DNA from 2 places in the Vallitalea sediminicola genome. Region 2 is predicted to be linked to the other one. Evidence: riboswitches for the same ligand, from Rfam matches in the RefSeq annotation. Region 2 holds a riboswitch; the other holds the start of a gene.
What was found. Region 2 has a riboswitch for cobalamin ahead of ACX6CF_RS14450 (ABC transporter substrate-binding protein). Riboswitches for the same ligand answer to the same signal wherever they lie in the genome.

Region 1 (9,540 bases), on a different contig from region 2:
AAATTCAAAAATTACAAAGTATCTGAAGAAAACTTAAAAGCTATGATTGATGACAAAGAAGATTTCTACTTATTATCAATCAGAAGTTCAAAAGACTTTGGAGAAGGCCATATAGTCGGAGCTAACAACATACCTTGGGGAGTAGGAATGGAAAAACAATTCAGTACTCTTCCAAAGGATAAAACAGTAGTAGTATACTGTTATACTGGTCAAACAGCAGGTCAAACAGTAGCAGCACTTAGATTATTAGGTTATGATGCTGTATCCCTTAATGGTGGAATGGGTATGGAAATCAATGCTCCACTTGGATGGATAAATAATGAGTTTGAAGTTGTAAAATAGTAAATATATCAAAAAACTGTCAGTGATTAAAAGCTGGCAGTTTTTTTTATTGCCCTATATTTTTTTGTTAATCATGTGATTGTTTTTATTTGCTTCTGTAATCAAGAAAATGTATATAATTTACTAATTATGGATAACTTGATAATAAGGTAATATATAAGTTGAATTAAATAATAGCTATAAATCTAGCAATTAGTTAGTTTTTATAACCAGCCTAAAATTATAAAAAAGTAGAATCAAAGGAAGGAATATGTATGAAAACAATTATTGGAATTAAAGTAAGTAATCGATTAGAAGAAGTTGATAGAATGCAAGATATTCTTACAGAGCAAGGGAGTATCATTAACTCTAGATTAGGGCTCCATCAAGGTAATAGTTCAAAAGAAGGCATTATACTATTAGAATTAACAAATCAAGCAGATAATAAATGCGATGAATTAGAAAACTCATTGAAATCTATAAAGGGTATTGAAGTAAATAAGATGACATTTTCTTAAGATTAATTTAGTTCTTCAACATATAAAATCAAGAAAAATAATATTGAATTTATTGAACTGTGTTTAGAGATATTTAAGTTCAATATATAGAGTAAAAGAAAAGGTACAGAATAATTGTTGTTTTGTATCTTTTCATATTAATTAATGTATTTTATTATGATTCTTACTTGACATTACTTGGATATCCAAGTATAATTTAAGAAACTTGGACATCCAAGTATTTCAACTTGATAGGAAGTGATATTTGTGAAAGCTGATAATACGTTATATTTAATTGGGAAGGTTAGAGCTAAGATTAATCAATTTATTATCTCAGAATTGAAGAAGAAAGGGATTAATGGAATAGTACCTTCTCATGGAAATATAATTCTATCACTTTTGAGAAATAAGAGTTTGACTATGAGTGAATTAGCTGAAGAGATTGGAAAAGATCCATCAACAATAACAACTTTAGTTAAAAAATTAAATGATTTCGGATATACACAGATGATAAAAGATGAGAAAGACAAGAGAGTCAATAGGGTATCCTTAACATCGAAAGGTAAAGAATTAGAAGAAGCATTTGTTATTATATCTGAGGAGATACATAATAAGCAGTACAATAATATCAGTAATAGTGAAAAAGAAATTTTTAGACAGGTACTAAAAAAGATGATTAATAATTTCAGTTAAACCAAAAGGAGGTTTATTCTATGAAAAAAATACTTATAATATTATCCCTAGTATTGATTAGTGGATTGATATTATCTAGCTGTAAATCAAAAACAAAAGATGACAATTCATTGACTATAGGAATGGAACTGGCATATCCACCATTTGAAACAAAAGATGAAGAAGGAAATCCAACAGGTGTAAGTGTTGATCTAGCAAAAGCATTAGGTGAATTTTTAGATCGTCCCGTTACAATTGAAAACATTAATTGGGATGGACTTATACCTTCTCTACAGACTGGTAAAGTAGATGCCGTAATATCTTCAATGACCATAACTGAAAAACGTGGAGAAGTTATTGATTTTTCAGATCCTTATGCTCATTCTTATTTAGGATTATTAGTTAATAAAAACTCGAATATCAAAAGTATTGAAGACCTAAATCAAGAAGGTAAAATTATTGATGTGAAAAAAGGAACGACAGGCTATCTATATGCAAGTGAGAATCTCACCAAAGCTCAGATAAATGGATTATCATCAGAAAATGCAAGTGTAATTGAGGTAACTCAAGGAAAAGCAGATGCATTTATATATGACCAACTTACTGTTTATCGCCAAAGTAAATTGAATGAAGAAACAACAGAAGCTATATTGATACCATTTCAAGATAGTGAGAGTTGGGGAATAGGCGTAAAAAAAGACAATACAGAGTTACTTAATAAGATAAATGACTTTATAAAAGAATTTAAAGAAAAAAAAGGATTTGATGAAATTACAGAAAAATATTTGAGTGAGGAAAAGAAAACATTTGACGAACTTAATTTTCCTTGGTTCTTTGATTAGGGTGGAAATATATGAGACAAGCAAATGATAAAAAAATAACACTACTAAATAAAGTCATTAGCGCTACATTAGTTTTATTGATTATAACATTATTTATGTATGTATCCATAAGAGCCATTGATTTGAAATTAGATTTTACAACTTTAATAGAATATAAGCAGAGAATATGGCAGGGATTTTTTATGACTATAATTATCTCTGTAGGAAGTCTAGTACTTAGCATATTAATAGGTTCAATAACTGCTATAGGACAGAATTCTAGAATATTGACAATAAGCTATCTATGTAAAGTATATATACAGATAATACGAGGAACTCCACTTCTTGTACAGATATATTTCTTCTATTATATTATTGGTACTGCATGGGGCGTTGATAATAGATACATAGCAGGAATAATCATCTTATCAATATTTGAAGGAGCATATATTTCAGAAATCATTAGAGGCGGATTAGAAAGTATAGATAGCCAGCAGTATGAAATAGCAAAAGCTATTGGACTTACACCAAGAAAAACATTCAGATTTATAACGTTCCCTATATTGATGTCACGAATATTACCAGCATTAACAGGGCAATTCGCTTCTATTATAAAAGATTCATCCTTATTGTCGGTAATAGCATTAATTGAACTTACACAAACAATACAAGAAATATCAGCAGTCAACTTCAGAATGTTTGAAAATTATATATTTGTTGGAGCATTGTATTTTATCCTTACATTTGCAGTATCAATGTTATCCAGAATGTTTGAGAGGAGGTATAAACATGAATATAGAACTAAGAAATCTTTGTAAAAATTATGGAGACAGTACAGTGTTAAAAGACATCAATTATAAAGACGATATTAATTCTATTGCAATCATTGGTCCATCAGGTGGAGGAAAGTCAACTTTACTTCGTATAATTGGCGGGCTGCTTCTTCCAAGCTCTGGAGAAATGTACATTGATGGTAAAAAGATTATTTTTGAGGAGAAATCACTACAATTGTTACGGAAAAAAATTGGGTTTGTATTCCAATCTAGAGGACTTTTTGAACACTTAACAGCTATGGAAAATGTTATACTACCTCTAATACATACTTTTGGTATAAATAAGACCGATGCAATTGAAATAGCTACCAAGCTTTTTGAAAGATTTGGATTATCACTGGAAAAAGATAAATATCCATCACAGCTATCTGGAGGTCAGCAGCAAAGAATATCTATAGCTAGAGCAGTGGCTATAAAACCAAAATTATTGTTGTTAGACGAGCCAACTTCTGCTCTAGATCCAGAATACACAGGAGAAGTTTTAGATATGCTAAATGAATTTCAAAACGATGGATTAGATACTATAATAGTAACTCATGAAATGGGTTTTGCAAAAAATTCATGTGAGAAAATTATTTTCTTAGCTGAAAATACAATAATAGAAAGTGGTAATAGTACAAAGTTATTTAGAGAACCTAAAACCAAGCAAATGATAAGCTTTTTAGATAAGATACTGGAATGGAAAGTCTAATATGACATTGACATATTCTGTTATATGATTTAAACTAGAAAAAAATTGAATAATTGGAATAGGTGGCAATTTTTATTGCATAATAGGGAATCAGGTGAAGAACCTGAACGGTCACGCCGCTGTAACGTGGAGTAATTTTACATAAACCACTGTATTAATAAGAAGCTGATAAATAAGCATCTTGAAATATGGGAAGGGGTAAAATTATTAAGAAACTAAGTCAGAAAACCTGCCTATCTCTAAAACACTTTCACTTATACGAAGTGAAAACTCTGCGAGTGACAGAGGGTGTGGAATACTTGATATAATCTTGTGATAGAATATTTGCCGTATACTACATATATCAATTTTATGAACATAATAATCAGCTTTACATACATAAGGATCCTTTAGTACAGGAGCATTTTGTAAAAGCTAGATTTTTTGTAGTTCAACAGAGCAAAATTCAAGATATAGATTGGGTTCTTCATGCTTTTTAACTTGCGGTTAGTTAAAGGGCTTTTTTTATTGCAAAATAATAATTCTACCTTTTATTTTGCGAATTTTTCACCTTTTAAATATTAAAAAAAAATAATATGTTGTATGGAGGACTAAAGAATGAAAAAGAAACTTGCTGTTATATTTATTTTATTGGGATGTATGGTTTTATTAAGTTTTACAGGATGTAATAATGCTAAAAAGACAGATAAAAAAGTAGTTGATGTAGAAACAGAAGGTATGCAAAAAGATAATTCAGAAGAAAAAGATTCAGCTGATATGGATAAAAAGTCAAAAGAAATGGATAAGAAGATGTCAGAAGGTATGGACAAAAAGACGCCCAAAGGTATGGGTGAAGGTAAGATGCCATCAATGGGAAGTGCTGTAGTTACTGTATCAGAAGGAGAAGGTTATCCGGTTACTATAACTGATATGTATGGTAATGAAGTAACGCTAGAAAAGAAACCAGAAAAAATAGCTGCAATATCAGGTACTTTCCTAGGAGTATTATATGATTTAGGTGGTGAATCAATATGTACATCTGAAACCAGTGGTGGAGCACCTATAGATTTAGAGGAAATAGAGGGATTACCAGTAGTGGGAAAAGTATATAAACCTGATATTGAAAAAATAGTTGCATTACAACCCGAATTGGTTATAGCCCAATTTGGTTTACAGAATGGAGTAATTCCAGTTTTAGAACAAAGTAACATAAAAGCTTTAGCTCTACATATGAGAACATATGAGGATGTTTTAGATAACATAAGGGCTATAGGAAGAATTATTGATGAATCAAGCAAAGCTGAAGAAGTTATTGCAGATATGGAAAATGACAAGAAAACATTAGTGGATAAATTACCTGAGGAATCAAAAAAAGTAGTAATTCTATATGCTACATCAAAAGATGTTTCAGTTAAATTACCTAAGAGTATAGCAGGAAATGTGGCTGATATATTAAAACTTGAAAACATAGCCGCAGGTTGTGCACCAGAAGGAATGGGTGGAGAAACGACACCATTTAGCATGGAATATATTATTGAAAAAGACCCAGACGTAATTCTAGTATCAAGTATGCTAAGTTCTGATGAAGATGCTAAAAATGTTATAACTGAGAAAATGGGAAAAGATCCAGTATGGAAAGAACTTAGAGCTGTTAAAGAAGGAAATATTGTTTATTTACCACAAAAGTACTTTTTATATAATGCAGGTTGTGACTTTGTTGATGCCATTGAATATATGGCAAAAGGAGTATATCCTGAAGTATTTGGTGGTTTAGATGAATAAAACCGCTTCTAAGGATAGTAACAAAATAGCATTCATTATAGCATTTGGAATATTATTGATTATAGCTTTTTTATTAAGTAATGCTAAGGGTAGCATGAATGTATCTATGAAAAGAATATTAGAAGTAATTATTAATAACGATGGTTCAGCAGAGAGATTGGTAATATGGAACATCAGGTTGCCAAGGACTATTGTAGCTGGATTAGTAGGAGTCAATCTAGCTTTGTCAGGGTGTATTTTACAAGGGGTCATGCGAAACCCCTTGGCTGACCCAGGTATCATAGGTATATCATCAGGAGCTGGACTTGCTGGAATAATTATATTGATATTATTTCCTAAACATCAAATGTTGGTTCCACCATTTGCATTTGTTGGTGCTATGGGTGCCGCAATAATGATATATATATTATCTTGGAAAGGTGGTATACAACCAATAAGAGTTATTCTTGCAGGAGTTGCAGTTTCTACCTTGCTTGGTGCAGGTATCTCAGCGTTGATGGTATTTTTTAGCGATAGAGTACATGGTGCATTAATGTTCATGAACGGTGGATTGTCTGCAAGAAGTTGGCCAGAACTGTGGACAATACTACCATATACGATTATTGGTTTGATTATCTTATCCTTCATGTCGGAAAAATTGAACATACTTGTTCTAGGCGATGATATAGCAAGAGGAGTAGGTCTTAATGTTGAAATAGTTCGTTTTGGATTAACTGCAGTTGCAGCTATGTTGGCGGCTAGTTCAGTAGCGGTGGTTGGTTTATTAGGATTTGTGGGTCTGATTATCCCGCACAGTGTTAGACTTATGGTTGGTAATGACTATAAGTATCTAATTCCTGGTTCATCACTACTTGGAGCAGCTGTTGTAATGTTAAGCGATACTTTTGCTCGTACTATATTAAGTCCTGTTGAAATACCAGTAGGAATTGTTATGGCAATCCTAGGAGTACCGTTTTTTCTATATTTGTTAAGAAAAGATTAAAATACAAATAGATGAGAGTTGGTTATATGGAAGAGATACTAAGAGCTGAGAATTTATCAGTAAGATATAAAGAAAACCAAGTTATAAAAGACCTGAATCTAAATATATGTAAGGGTAAAATATATTCTATAATTGGACCTAATGGTTCAGGTAAAACCACATTGTTAAGAACATTATCTAGGAATATTAAGCCTAATAAAGGGAAAGTGTTTCTCAATGGAGAAAATATAACTGGTATGAAAAGTAAAGAAATAGCTAGAAAAATGGCTGTTTTATCTCAGATACATGGAAGCAATACAGATGTAACAGTTAGAAATCTAGTAGTCTATGGGAGATATGCATACAAAGAATGGTGGAAAGGCGATAATGAACAAGATAATAGTATAGTAGATTGGGCTTTGGAAACTACTAAAATGAAGGAATTTGCTAATAAAAAAATGTGTAATCTATCTGGTGGAGAGAAGCAAAGAGCTTGGATTGCAATGGCAATAGCTCAAAAACCGGATATATTGTTGTTGGATGAACCCACGACGTTTCTAGATATAAGTCATCAGTTAGAGGTTTTGGAACTGGTTGAGAGTCTTAACAAGCAAAATGGTATCACTATACTTATGGTTTTACATGATATTAATCTTGCGGCTAAATATTCAGATGAATTGATTGTAATAAAAGATGGAGATGTTTATATTAAAGGAGACCCGTGGGAGATAGTAAGTGAAGAGAATCTTAAGGATGTATTTAATATCAATGGAGATATATCAGAAGATAAAGAGAGTGGAAAACCGATATTTTTCCCAAGATTAGTGAAGAGGGATTAAATTATATGTGTAGCAGTCAGGGTAACGTGTTATAATCACTTGCCTTACCCTGAGAAGCGGTCGGTCTGCGTGATTATAACACGTTACCCTTCTGTATTCATATTAGTTTGTGTAAGAATTAGGTTTCATTAGTGAAGAAGTAGTCAAGTATGTAGAGTGTAGTGATTTTAAATTTATGGAGAGAGGTAATTGGCGTGAAAATAACTGTGATATCGGTTTCTACATCAGTGATAGCGGGATTGATTAAGGTACAAGAGGATATTAATAAAAGATTTGATGATGTTTTAGAGTTAAGAATGTTTTATGCATCTAGGGCATTAGAGGATAGTAAGCTTAGAGAGATGGAAAGTGATATTAATGATTCTGATGTTACTTTTGTAGATTTGATGGGAAGTCCCAAAAAAGTTGTAGCGGCTGTAATGCATGGATTAGGTAATTGTAAGGGGAATGTTATACCTATAGGTGGAGCAGGTAGGAATTATCTAAGACTTGGTGAATTGACTGCTAGTGATATGGGTATGAGCAAGAAAAGTGGTAAAAAGCCTAAGAAGCCAATGGATAGGGCTAAGATGCAGAAAATGGCTGATATGGCGGAGAAGATGGGTAAAATAATACCTGTTGGAAAGCCAAGGGATATGCGTAACTTCGTTCAGATAGGTAAATATTTTCAGAATGCTACTATTTTGCAATTGACTAACATGATGTATTTGTTGTTAAGAGATTATGGGAAAGTAAAAGGGATTCCGAAACCAAAAGAATCAGAGATGTTACCAGATATAGGTTTGTGTGATCCAGACACTAAAATGTATTTTGATGAATATAAAGAGTATTCTAGTATTTATGAGTATGATACTAATAAGCCTACGGTAGCTTTATTATTTTATGGACATACTTATCCTAATGATACATCAGATTGTATTGCTGAGATAGCAGAAAGAATGAGACCTTTTGCAAATATATTACCGATTGCATTTTCCAAGACAAAGACAGATAATCAGGATCTGTTAAAAGAGTGGTTATTACATGCAGTAGGTAAAAAAGTTAATCTTATCATTAATTTCATGTCCTTCAGATTAGGTGCAGGACCTATGGGTGGAAATGCAGATTATGCGGTTAGTGTTTTGGAAGATGTTGATGTACCAGTTTTTCATCCATTTTTTATGACTAAAAGAAGAGAAAGTGAATGGTTAGAAAGTGTGGAAGGTATTAATTCATCTGAATTTTTATTGTCGGTTATGCTTCCAGAGTTAGATGGAGCTATAGAGACTTATCCTATTGGAGCAATGGCTGTACCAGAATATAATAGTGAATTTGATATTGAAGTAAGGGAACTTAGCTTGATAGAAGATAGGGTCTTGAAACTTGTTTCTAGAGTGAAAAATTGGTTGAAACTGCAAAGCAAGGAGAATTCAGATAAAAAAGTAGCTATTATATGTTACAATTATCCACCAGGTGAAGATAATCTTTTCGGAGGAGCTTTTCTTGATACATTCAATTCAGTGGAGAATATATTAAAAGAATTAAATGTCAATGGTTATAATGTAAAGCCATTTAGTGCTGACGAGTTAATGGATAATTTTTGTGCTGGTAAAATAGTGAATTCAGGCAGATGGTCTGATGAAGAATCTGAAGAGGATTTTATTAAGTATGGCACTAATAAATATAATGAAGATTTGAAGGGAAAATGGTATAAAGATGAGATATTGGAGCAATGGGGTAAAGCACCAGGAGATGTGATGAGCGATGGGAAGAATTTTCTTATACCTGGATTGATCAATGAGAATATTTTTATAGGTCTACAACCTACAAGAGGTATACATGAAAATCCAGAAAAAGTCTATCATGACAAAACATTATTGCCTCCACATCAATATATAGCTTATTATCAATGGTTAAAAGAGGAGTTTGGGGCTGATGTAATTATTCATGTTGGAACACATGGTACATTGGAATTCTTGAAAGGAAAAGAATGTGGTATGTCCAGTAAATGTCTACCAGATATGTTAGTGAGTGATTTGCCACATCTATATATTTATTATTGCGGTAATCCATCAGAAGCAATGATTGCCAAGAGACGTTCACATGCGGCGTTAATAGGTTACCAACCACCTACGTTTGTTGAAGGTGAGTTATATGGTGAATAT
Region 2 (9,540 bases):
TTTTGACATATATGTATCCACTTGCGTAGTAACCTGTCATTTGACCAGTATTAGCATATGTCGTTTCCAATTTTGCAGAATAAAGTTCTACATTTGGAGTTTGAGCTAGAATACTAGAACCATTGATATTGAGAATTAACATAAAACAAAAAATAAAAGATAATAGATTCCTAAAAAATTTTTTCTTCATTAATAATTCCTCCTATTTTTTAAAAACATATAATTTCTCTTTCAGATTAATATATGTAGCAATATAAGAAGTTATTAAATAATGTTAAAAATAATTATGAACATTAATATTCTAATGCTTTAATTTGCATATGATATTGGTGAAAAACTGTAATTATCACCAAAGTTATTATCCCAATAAGTTACTCCATTAACAGTATATCCAATAGAATACTCTCCACTAGAATTTACAGGGAAAGGAATCTCATCATGCTTAGTATCAAATGACCATAATTCTATATCATTATCATATTTCCAGTTATAATGGGCATTAAGATCGTGATAAGTCTGCCAGTTATCTGTAGTATAACGTACTATAACCTTTTTATCATAAGCCAAATCTTTCAAGATGATGAAGCCCCATAAAGAATGTGAATCGCATATTTCCCTGTCTAACATAACAACACTTTTGGATAAGTTATAAGGAGCATTGTAAATCATAGTGGTACTTTGAAGAAAATAATTCTCCCCATTATTATTATCCCAATATGTATTACCATCAACTTCATATTTTATAGCATATCTACAATTAAATTCAACTTGATGTTCAGGTATATAAGATTGTTCAGGTGTATTGAAAGTCCATACTTCAGATCCGTTTTCTAATGTTTTTTGATAAGAAGCAGGTTGATCCAACCAGTTGGTACCATCATAAGTATAGTGTACTGTCACATTTTTGTTACTGCCAAGATCCTTAATATAGATATTACCAGTTGCGTAATAACCTACCATGTTACCTATATTACCGTAGGTTGGTAATATTTTTGCAGAATACAGTTGTACATTTGTTGTCTCAGCTAACGTTGTTTGAGCTGAAATACTAAAACAACTAATGTTAAGTGCCACAACAAAACAAATCATAAAAGTTACTAAATTTCTAAAATTCTTTCTTTTCATAAAGATTCCTCCTAATATATTTTTTTTGCAAAATATATTATAATACTTTTATCAAAATATGTCAAAAAATAAACTGAATATTTATTAATAATAAAATATTTTAATATTAATAAAAGTAGTGAATAAATTATATGTCATTGAGTTGACAATTCATTCACTACTAGTATAAATATACATATGATTTAATAAAAGTAGCCTATAAATTATTTAATTTCAATAAATAATTTATAGTTATATAAGATAATATATTGGGAATTAATCCATATTATATAGTCTATAATTTAATTCAAAGTTATTGTCCCAATAAGTAGCACCATTGACAGTGTAACCAATAAAGAATTCAAAATCTCTTTTTACATCAATTATTGTTGCCCAATTTTCAATACCATTAGCATTTGTATTATTATATGAAGCTTCACTTTCATTATAAGTTTGCCAATTATCAGTAGTATAACGTACTTTTACGGTTTTATCATAGCCTAGATTCTTTAAACATATATTCAGTGAGTATTTATTTTCTCCACAACTCAATATATCATCTAAAGTGATGTCACTTTTGGATAACACGATTGGAGAATAGTTACTGTCTTTACCTCTTTCAAGAAAATAATCGTTTCCATTATTATTATCCCAATATGTATTACCGTTGACTTCATACTTTATAGCGAATCTGCAATTGCATTTTGTATATCTGCAACCCATAAAACTTTGATTAGGTGTTCTGTATCTCCATACTTGGGAACCATCAGACAAAGTTTCAACATATACAGCTGGTTGATCAAACCAATCATTACCGTTATAAGTATAGTGTACTGTAACATTTTTGCTTGTACCTAAATCCTTAATATGAATGATTCCAGTTGAGTAATAAACATTACCAATCATCATATCACCACTAACACAAGTGGTTTCTAATTTTGCTGAGTACAATTGTACATTATCACTAATGGTTTGAGCTGAGATACTGATACCACTAATGTTAAGCGCTAAAGTAAAACAAATCATAAAAGCTGTCAAATTTCTAAAATACTTTCTTTTCATAAAAATTCCTCCTAATATTTTGGTTAATATGTTTTGAATTATAATTTATTATTACAATATACAATTTTTATTTATAATTTTCTTCAAAATTATTGTCCCAATAAGTAACACCATTAACGGTATAACCAATAGCAAACTCATATTTGTCATCTAAATCGAAATGCCATTCTTCTACATCATTATCAAAGCTTTGATAATGAGAAGCTTTGATTTCATTATAGGTTAACCAATTATCGGATGTATATCGTACCTTTACTGACTTATTAAGCCCTAGATCTTTTAAGTAAATGTAATTACTACAGCTAGGATGATAAGCATTTAGAGGATAATTTAACATAACAACACTTTTAGATAATATATAAGGAGCATTGTAACGGTTATTACTATATTGAAGGAAATAATCGTTTCCATTATTATTATCCCAATATGTATCGCCATTAACCTCATAGTTAATAACAAATCGACAATTATATGTACAATCTCTTATAACTTGGTAAGGGTGGTCAGGGGTTCTATAGACCCATACTTCAGACCCATTTGTCAATGTTTTAAAATAAGTAGCAGGTTGCTCTAACCAGTTAATGCCATCATAGGTATAGTGTACTGATACATTTTTGTTGCTATTTAAATTATTAACATATATATACCCAGTTGTATAATATGTGTAAACAGCACGACCATGATCATAATGTTGACCTGTTCCTATTTTGGCAGAATATAATTGTGCATTAGGTGTTTGAGCCAAAATACTAAAATCAGTAATATTAAGCATAAAAATAAAACAAACAATAAAAGTTACTAAGTTTTTAAAATACTTCTTTTTCATGAATATTCCTCCTTTTCTGATAAGGTATATTATATTACAATATATTTAAAAGTCAATTAACAAATTGAATATTTAATTAATTTATACGATGTTAAATATATTTTAAGAATATGATACTGGTTACCTTTATTTAAGGATATAATGCAGGTGTAATTAATATTTATATAACTGAATTATATTATATGATCGTTTAGGGTAAGATAAAAAACTAGGATACTTGAAGTGAACAATAGCCTAACGATAGCTATGTATGATATAATTAGTTAGTAAAAATAAGATTATTAGAAACTTAGAATTAACATAGATGATAGAGGAGATAGATATGGATTTATTTGATATGATGAGAGAAAAAACTCTAGAAACTGAATCCCCATTAGCAGCTAGATTACGACCAACATCTATTGAAGAAGTAGTTGGACAAGAACACATAGTAGGAGAAGGTAAATTATTATATAGAGCTATAAAGGCAGACAAATTAGGTTCGCTTATTTTTTATGGACCGCCTGGAACAGGGAAAACTACTCTTGCAAAAGTGATAGCAAATACCACAAAATCTGAATTTGTTCAATTAAATGCAACTATATCAGGAAAGAAAGACATTGAAAAAGTAGTAAATGAAGCTAAAAACAGGCTAGGAATGACTCTAGGAAAGACTATTCTATTTATTGATGAAATCCATAGATTCAACAAAGCACAGCAGGATGCTCTTTTACCATACGTTGAAGATGGTACTGTAACACTCATTGGTGCTACTACAGAGAATCCTTATTTTGAAGTAAACAGTGCTCTAGTATCTAGGTCCAGAGTATTTGAATTAAAACCTTTGGGTAACAAAGATATTCGTAAATTAATAATAAGAGCTATTACTGATAAAGAAAAAGGATTAGGAGATTTTAATGCCAGAATTAATGAAGAAGCTATAGAGTTCTTGTCTGACAGAGCTAATGGAGATGCAAGAGCAGCTCTTAATGCCATTGAACTAGGGGTTCTTACTACTGAGCCAGATGAAGAAGGTATAATTGAAATAGATATAGATGTAGCATCAGAATGTATACAAAAAAGAGTTATCAACTATGACAAAAACGGTGATAATCATTATGATACTATATCAGCTTTCATAAAAAGTATGAGAGGTTCAGATCCAAATGCAGCTGTCTATTATCTTGCAAGAATGATTTATGCAGGAGAAGATCCAAAATTCATAGCGAGAAGGATTGTTATTTGTGCTGCTGAAGATGTAGGAAATGCAGATCCTATGGCAATACAGGTTGCAATGGCTGCTGCTGATGCAGTTAATTTTATAGGTATGCCAGAAGGTAGGATAATATTATCCCAGGCAGCAACATATGTTGCTTGTGCTCCCAAAAGTAATGCTGCTTACTTAGCTATTGATAAGGCTTTAGATGATGTTAAGAAAATACAGATTACTGCAATTCCATCATATCTGAAAGATAGTCATTATAGTGGTGCAAAAAAACTTGGTCACGGAACAGGGTATAAATATGCTCATGACTATGAAAATCATTATGTAAAACAGCAATATTTACCAGATGAACTTGTTGATGAGATATATTATAATCCTACTGAACAAGGATATGAGAAGAAAATTGTAGAGCATTTCAACAAGATAAAAAAATAAAAAATGCAAGTAAGTCAGAAAAGTGTTTTGTTCTAACTTGGTTTTTGCAAAATAGTATATGTATATGTTACGCCAGCTAATTGCTCGTCCTGAGCAAAAAGATGGGTTCGGCGTCCTGCCTCACTACTTCACATATACATATACTATTTTGCTTCCTAGTATCTATAATATAATCACAAACCACTTTTCTTCTAAAGTATCTAACTATTGGCTGTTACAGAGTTTATAATAATATTATTATATAAAGATAAAAAATGGAAAACTCAAATAGCTAGTTTTATATTGACATATTAATATTAAAGTATATAATAAAATTATCTTTGTTATTACGTATATATAACATAAGATACTAAAATTTAATAGATAAAAAGGTACTCGTTGAGTTAAAAGGGAAAGTGGTTAGATGCCACTGCAGCCCCCGCTACTGTAAATGGTGTGAAATCTAAAATGTCATTGGGAAACTGAGAAGACTAGAGAGTAAGTTAAGCCATAAGCCAGGAGACCTGCCTTTTTACAATGTTTTCAGCTTTCGGTGGGAGAGTGTAGATTCACATATTTATTTGTAATCTGACTGTGCCTGAGCACAGTTTTTTGTTGCTTATAAATAGAAAATGCTACATGAGTATACCGAGTGTTAATCACTTTTCTTATTAAAGAGATATTATGGAGGTTATAGAAATGAAAAAAATATTAAAGCTGTTACTGACAACAATGTTAATCTCAGTACTTGTTTTTAGTTTGGCTGCTTGTGGTGGTAAGAAGACACCAAAGGAAGATACATACAAACAAGATAATCAAGTAGATAAAGATGAAACATCAAAAACTGACGAAGACAAAGGTACTGATGAAGATAAGGATAGTAATGATAAGGAAGATGGAAATACTGGTAAGGAAGAAGATACTAGTAGCGAATCAGATATATATCCATTAACTATAACAGATAAATATGGTAAGGAAATAACAATTGAAAAAGAACCAAAAACTGTAGTTTCAATTTCACCAGAATTTACAGAAACAATATTTGCTCTAGGAGCAGGAGACAAAATCATAGGTAGAACAGATTTTTGTGACTATCCTAGTGAAGTAGCGAATATAGAATCAATTGGTGGTCTAGAAGAATTTAATATTGAGAAAGTAGTAGATCTTAACCCTGATGTTGTAGTTACATCTGCTCATGTAAAAGATGATGCTGTAGCTAAGTTGCAAGAACAAGGTATCACTGTTTTATCACTTTCTTGGAATGAAAGTTTTGAAGGTGTATATGGTTATATCAATACACTTGGTGAAGTTCTTAATAAAAAAGAAGAAGCAGATGAAGTAGTAACTAGTATGAAAGATAAAGTGACCGAAATTAAAAAAGCTATAGAAAAAGAAGAAAGACCAACAACATATTTTGTGGTAGGGTATGGAGAAGGTGGAGACTTTACAGCTACTGGAGATACTTTTTTAGGTGAAGTAATGGATATGGCTGGAGCTGATAATATAGCGAAAGATGCTACAGGTTGGGCGTACAGTATTGAACAAATAGTTGATAATGACCCTCAGATTGTTATATGTTCAGATAAGAATGATGTTAAAACTAAGCTAAAATCATTAGAAGGATATAAAGATTTAACTGCTGTCAAAGAAGGAAAATTATACGAAACAGATGAAAATCTATTTTTTAGACAAGGACCAAGAATAATTGATGGATTAATTAATTTAGTCAAAATAATTCATCCAGATGCTATTAAATAATGTAAAGAGATTAGAATTCTAGTATACTTTAAGTAAGTCTATGCGAAATATTAGCATAGGCTTACTGTGTATAAATAGAAAAGGACATACTAAGTAAAGCAGGTTTAATAATATGAAGATATTTAGAAAAAGTAATATTATAATAAGTTTATTAGTACTTATAGCAGTAGTTATAATTGCATGTGGATTTGGTTCGGTTAGTATTGATTTTACAACTAGCAGTAAAATATTATTAAGTAAAATTCCATTTATCAATGATTTAATTTCACTTGATGGTATTAAGGAATCACATATAAAAATAATAGCTGACCTAAGGTTGCCTAGAATAATACTTGCATTATTTACTGGAGGAGCACTAGCTGTTGTTGGCTGCTCTTTTCAAGGAGTTTTCAAGAATCCAATGGCAGACCCTTTTGTACTAGGTATATCCTCAGGTGCAGCACTTGGTGCGACAATTGGTCTTATATTCAACTTTAATAAATCTTTTTTTGGCTTTACTGGAGTGAGTATGTTTGCATTTGTTGGTGCTATTCTTACAGTTTTAGTAGTATTAAAAATATCAGCAATTGGTAAAAAACTTCCTACTACAACATTACTGTTAGCAGGTATATCAATAAATTACTTATTATCAGCACTTATGTCTTTGTTGATGTTATTGAATAGAGATAAATTAGAAAGAATATATTTATGGACATTAGGAAGCTTTAGTGCATCAAGTTGGAAAGAAGTAGTGATAATAGCACCTTGTGTCATTATTTGTTCAATAATTTTAATGGTATTCTCAAAAGAATTGAATCTTATGCTATTAGGGGATGAGACAGCAGGAAGTCTTGGTATTGATGTTAATAAGACCAAGAAAATTATACTAGGAATATCATCCATCATGGTAGCTGTTGTTGTTTCAGCTAGTGGAATCATAGGATTTGTAGGTCTTATTATACCGCATATAATAAGAATAATTAATGGTCCGGATCATAAAAAATTAATACCACTTGCAATGCTTGTAGGAGCCATTTTTATGATAATCTGTGATACTATTGCTAGAACTATCATAACACCTGCTGAATTGTCAGTAGGTATTATAACTTCAATTTTCGGTGTTCCATTTTTCTTATTTTTACTGAATCAAAACAAAAAAAGAGTTATGTAATCAACTACTATAAAAGGAATGAACAATATGAATAGTATAGTTAGTACTAAAAAATTGAATTTCAACTATGGTGAAAAATCTATATTGAAAGATTTGTCAATTGATATAGAAAAAGGTTTGTTCTATAGTATTATTGGTCCTAATGGTTCTGGAAAAACTACCTTGTTGAAATTATTGGCAGGTATTTTACCTTCTAATAAAAAGACAATTTATATTAAAAATGATGATATTCATACTATTAAGCAGAAAGAAATTGCTAAGAGATTATCAGTTGTGCCTCAAATAACTGATATGCAATATGAATTTTCTGTTTATGATATTGTTATGATGGGTAGATCTCCTTATACTGCTAGATTTCAAAAAAACACTGAAGAAGATATAAAAATAGTAGATGACGCTATGAATGAAACGGGAGTCATAGAGTTAAAAGAGAAAAAAATTACTCAACTTAGTGGGGGAGAATTACAAAGAGTTATTCTTGCGCGAGCTATAGCACAAGAGACTGATATTATGTTATTGGATGAACCCATATCTCATTTGGATATCGGATATCAATACGAGATAAGCGAGTTGGTTCATAATTTATGTAAGAAAAAAGGCATTACAGTTATAAATATTGTTCATGATTTAAATATAGCTATGAGATATAGTGATAAAATATTGATGTTGAAAAATGGTCAGGTATATAGATATGGAAATCCAGAGGAGGTAATAACCAAGGAATCCATTAAAGATGTTTATTCTATTGATGTAGAATTAATAAATCATCCCATTTTAACTGATAAAAAAGTAATAATTAAGTAATATTTTAATATGTACTTGCATATATATATTTATTGTGGCAATATAGTTATATAAGATAAGCTATCAATTAATTTATAATTGATAGAAAATTATAATTAATATTTATATGTATATAAGAAAGGATATATGCAAGATGTCAGATAGTAGATTTGAAAATGTTTTACGTCTAGAATACCCACTATTTGAAGAAACACTAAATGATAATTTAACTAGAGATTACGTAGGAGAAATATTAAAACTATATGAAGGATTAAAGAGAGAAACCTATAGATTTGAGCCAAGAATCTATAAGGTATATCTAGATTTTATTGTAGCTATTAACTCGGTTTATAAATATCTTTTGGTGAATGAAGTAGAAAAAGATAAAGCACTGAAATTATTATCAGAATTTTGTATAAATACTATAAATAAGTCTTTGGATAGACTTAGTTTTATACAATTAGCATTTCACTATTCTACTAACAAAGCATATCTGAAACTTATTACAATAAGTTCAATTATAACTTTGGAAAGTCTTAAGTTAGCAAATGAGTTGAAAGAGCATTATATGGATGAAGAATTAAGCAAAAGCATGGAAGAATGTAATGTAGAAGATTATTTTAATTATTACGGAGTAGAAGAGTTAATGGAAATAGTTGAAGTAGTAGAAAACTCATTTGATATGTTCTTGGATAAAAATGTTAATCATAATAAAGGAAAAGAAGTAGTTCTTAAAATATAATTAAGCATTTCTCTAAAAGGGCTGTTCATAACATGATACAGCCCTTTCTAAATAATCCAACAAAGAAAAATAGGAATTGTTGTTACCTGTTTTTCATAATTCTCAATATGATTCCAACAAAAACTGATAACACACAAGTAGAAGCAATACAAACTACTATTATTTCTCCACTATTTTCTCCCTGGCTAAATGCATAATATATAGCGATACCATAAAATCCTAATAAAATAATTATAACTGCAAAAATAAGTATCCTTTTTAGTTTAGTCATATGTTCACCTCTAACCTCCACATTTCTATATGGATTAGTATATTTGAAATAATTTAGTATGTCAAATAATATAGGAATGCAAAAAATGTTTGAAACATAAAAATTTATACAATAAATCTATGTAACTTTCATAAATTAGAATAAGAGAGTTTTATTAGGGGGGAGTATAATGAAAAACAATCAAAAAGTAGATGATAGGTTAAATCTAGCTGTTGATTTGTCCAGT

Region 1: another riboswitch for cobalamin. It lies ahead of ACX6CF_RS13225 (ABC transporter substrate-binding protein); the one in region 2 lies ahead of ACX6CF_RS14450 (ABC transporter substrate-binding protein).

Annotation. Positions count from the first base shown of each region.
Region 1 is NZ_BTPT01000029.1:14,083-23,622, reverse strand. It holds gene ACX6CF_RS13255 (rhodanese-like domain-containing protein) at 1-342, shown strand, start outside; gene ACX6CF_RS13250 (hypothetical protein) at 597-839, shown strand; gene ACX6CF_RS13245 (MarR family winged helix-turn-helix transcriptional regulator) at 1,086-1,511, shown strand; gene ACX6CF_RS13240 (transporter substrate-binding domain-containing protein) at 1,532-2,332, shown strand; gene ACX6CF_RS13235 (amino acid ABC transporter permease) at 2,344-3,129, shown strand; gene ACX6CF_RS13230 (amino acid ABC transporter ATP-binding protein) at 3,101-3,835, shown strand; cobalamin riboswitch at 3,879-4,086, shown strand; gene ACX6CF_RS13225 (ABC transporter substrate-binding protein) at 4,433-5,596, shown strand; gene ACX6CF_RS13220 (FecCD family ABC transporter permease) at 5,589-6,578, shown strand; gene ACX6CF_RS13215 (ABC transporter ATP-binding protein) at 6,605-7,396, shown strand; gene bchH (magnesium chelatase subunit H) at 7,591-9,540, shown strand, end outside.
Region 2 is NZ_BTPT01000031.1:78,835-88,374, forward strand. It holds gene ACX6CF_RS14425 (hypothetical protein) at 1-190, opposite strand, end outside; gene ACX6CF_RS14430 (hypothetical protein) at 310-1,125, opposite strand; gene ACX6CF_RS14435 (hypothetical protein) at 1,381-2,166, opposite strand; gene ACX6CF_RS14440 (hypothetical protein) at 2,234-2,992, opposite strand; gene ACX6CF_RS14445 (replication-associated recombination protein A) at 3,315-4,631, shown strand; cobalamin riboswitch at 4,984-5,156, shown strand; gene ACX6CF_RS14450 (ABC transporter substrate-binding protein) at 5,310-6,368, shown strand; gene ACX6CF_RS14455 (FecCD family ABC transporter permease) at 6,481-7,518, shown strand; gene ACX6CF_RS14460 (ABC transporter ATP-binding protein) at 7,546-8,322, shown strand; gene ACX6CF_RS14465 (hypothetical protein) at 8,456-9,043, shown strand; gene ACX6CF_RS14470 (hypothetical protein) at 9,126-9,314, opposite strand; gene ACX6CF_RS14475 (S8 family serine peptidase) at 9,484-9,540, shown strand, end outside.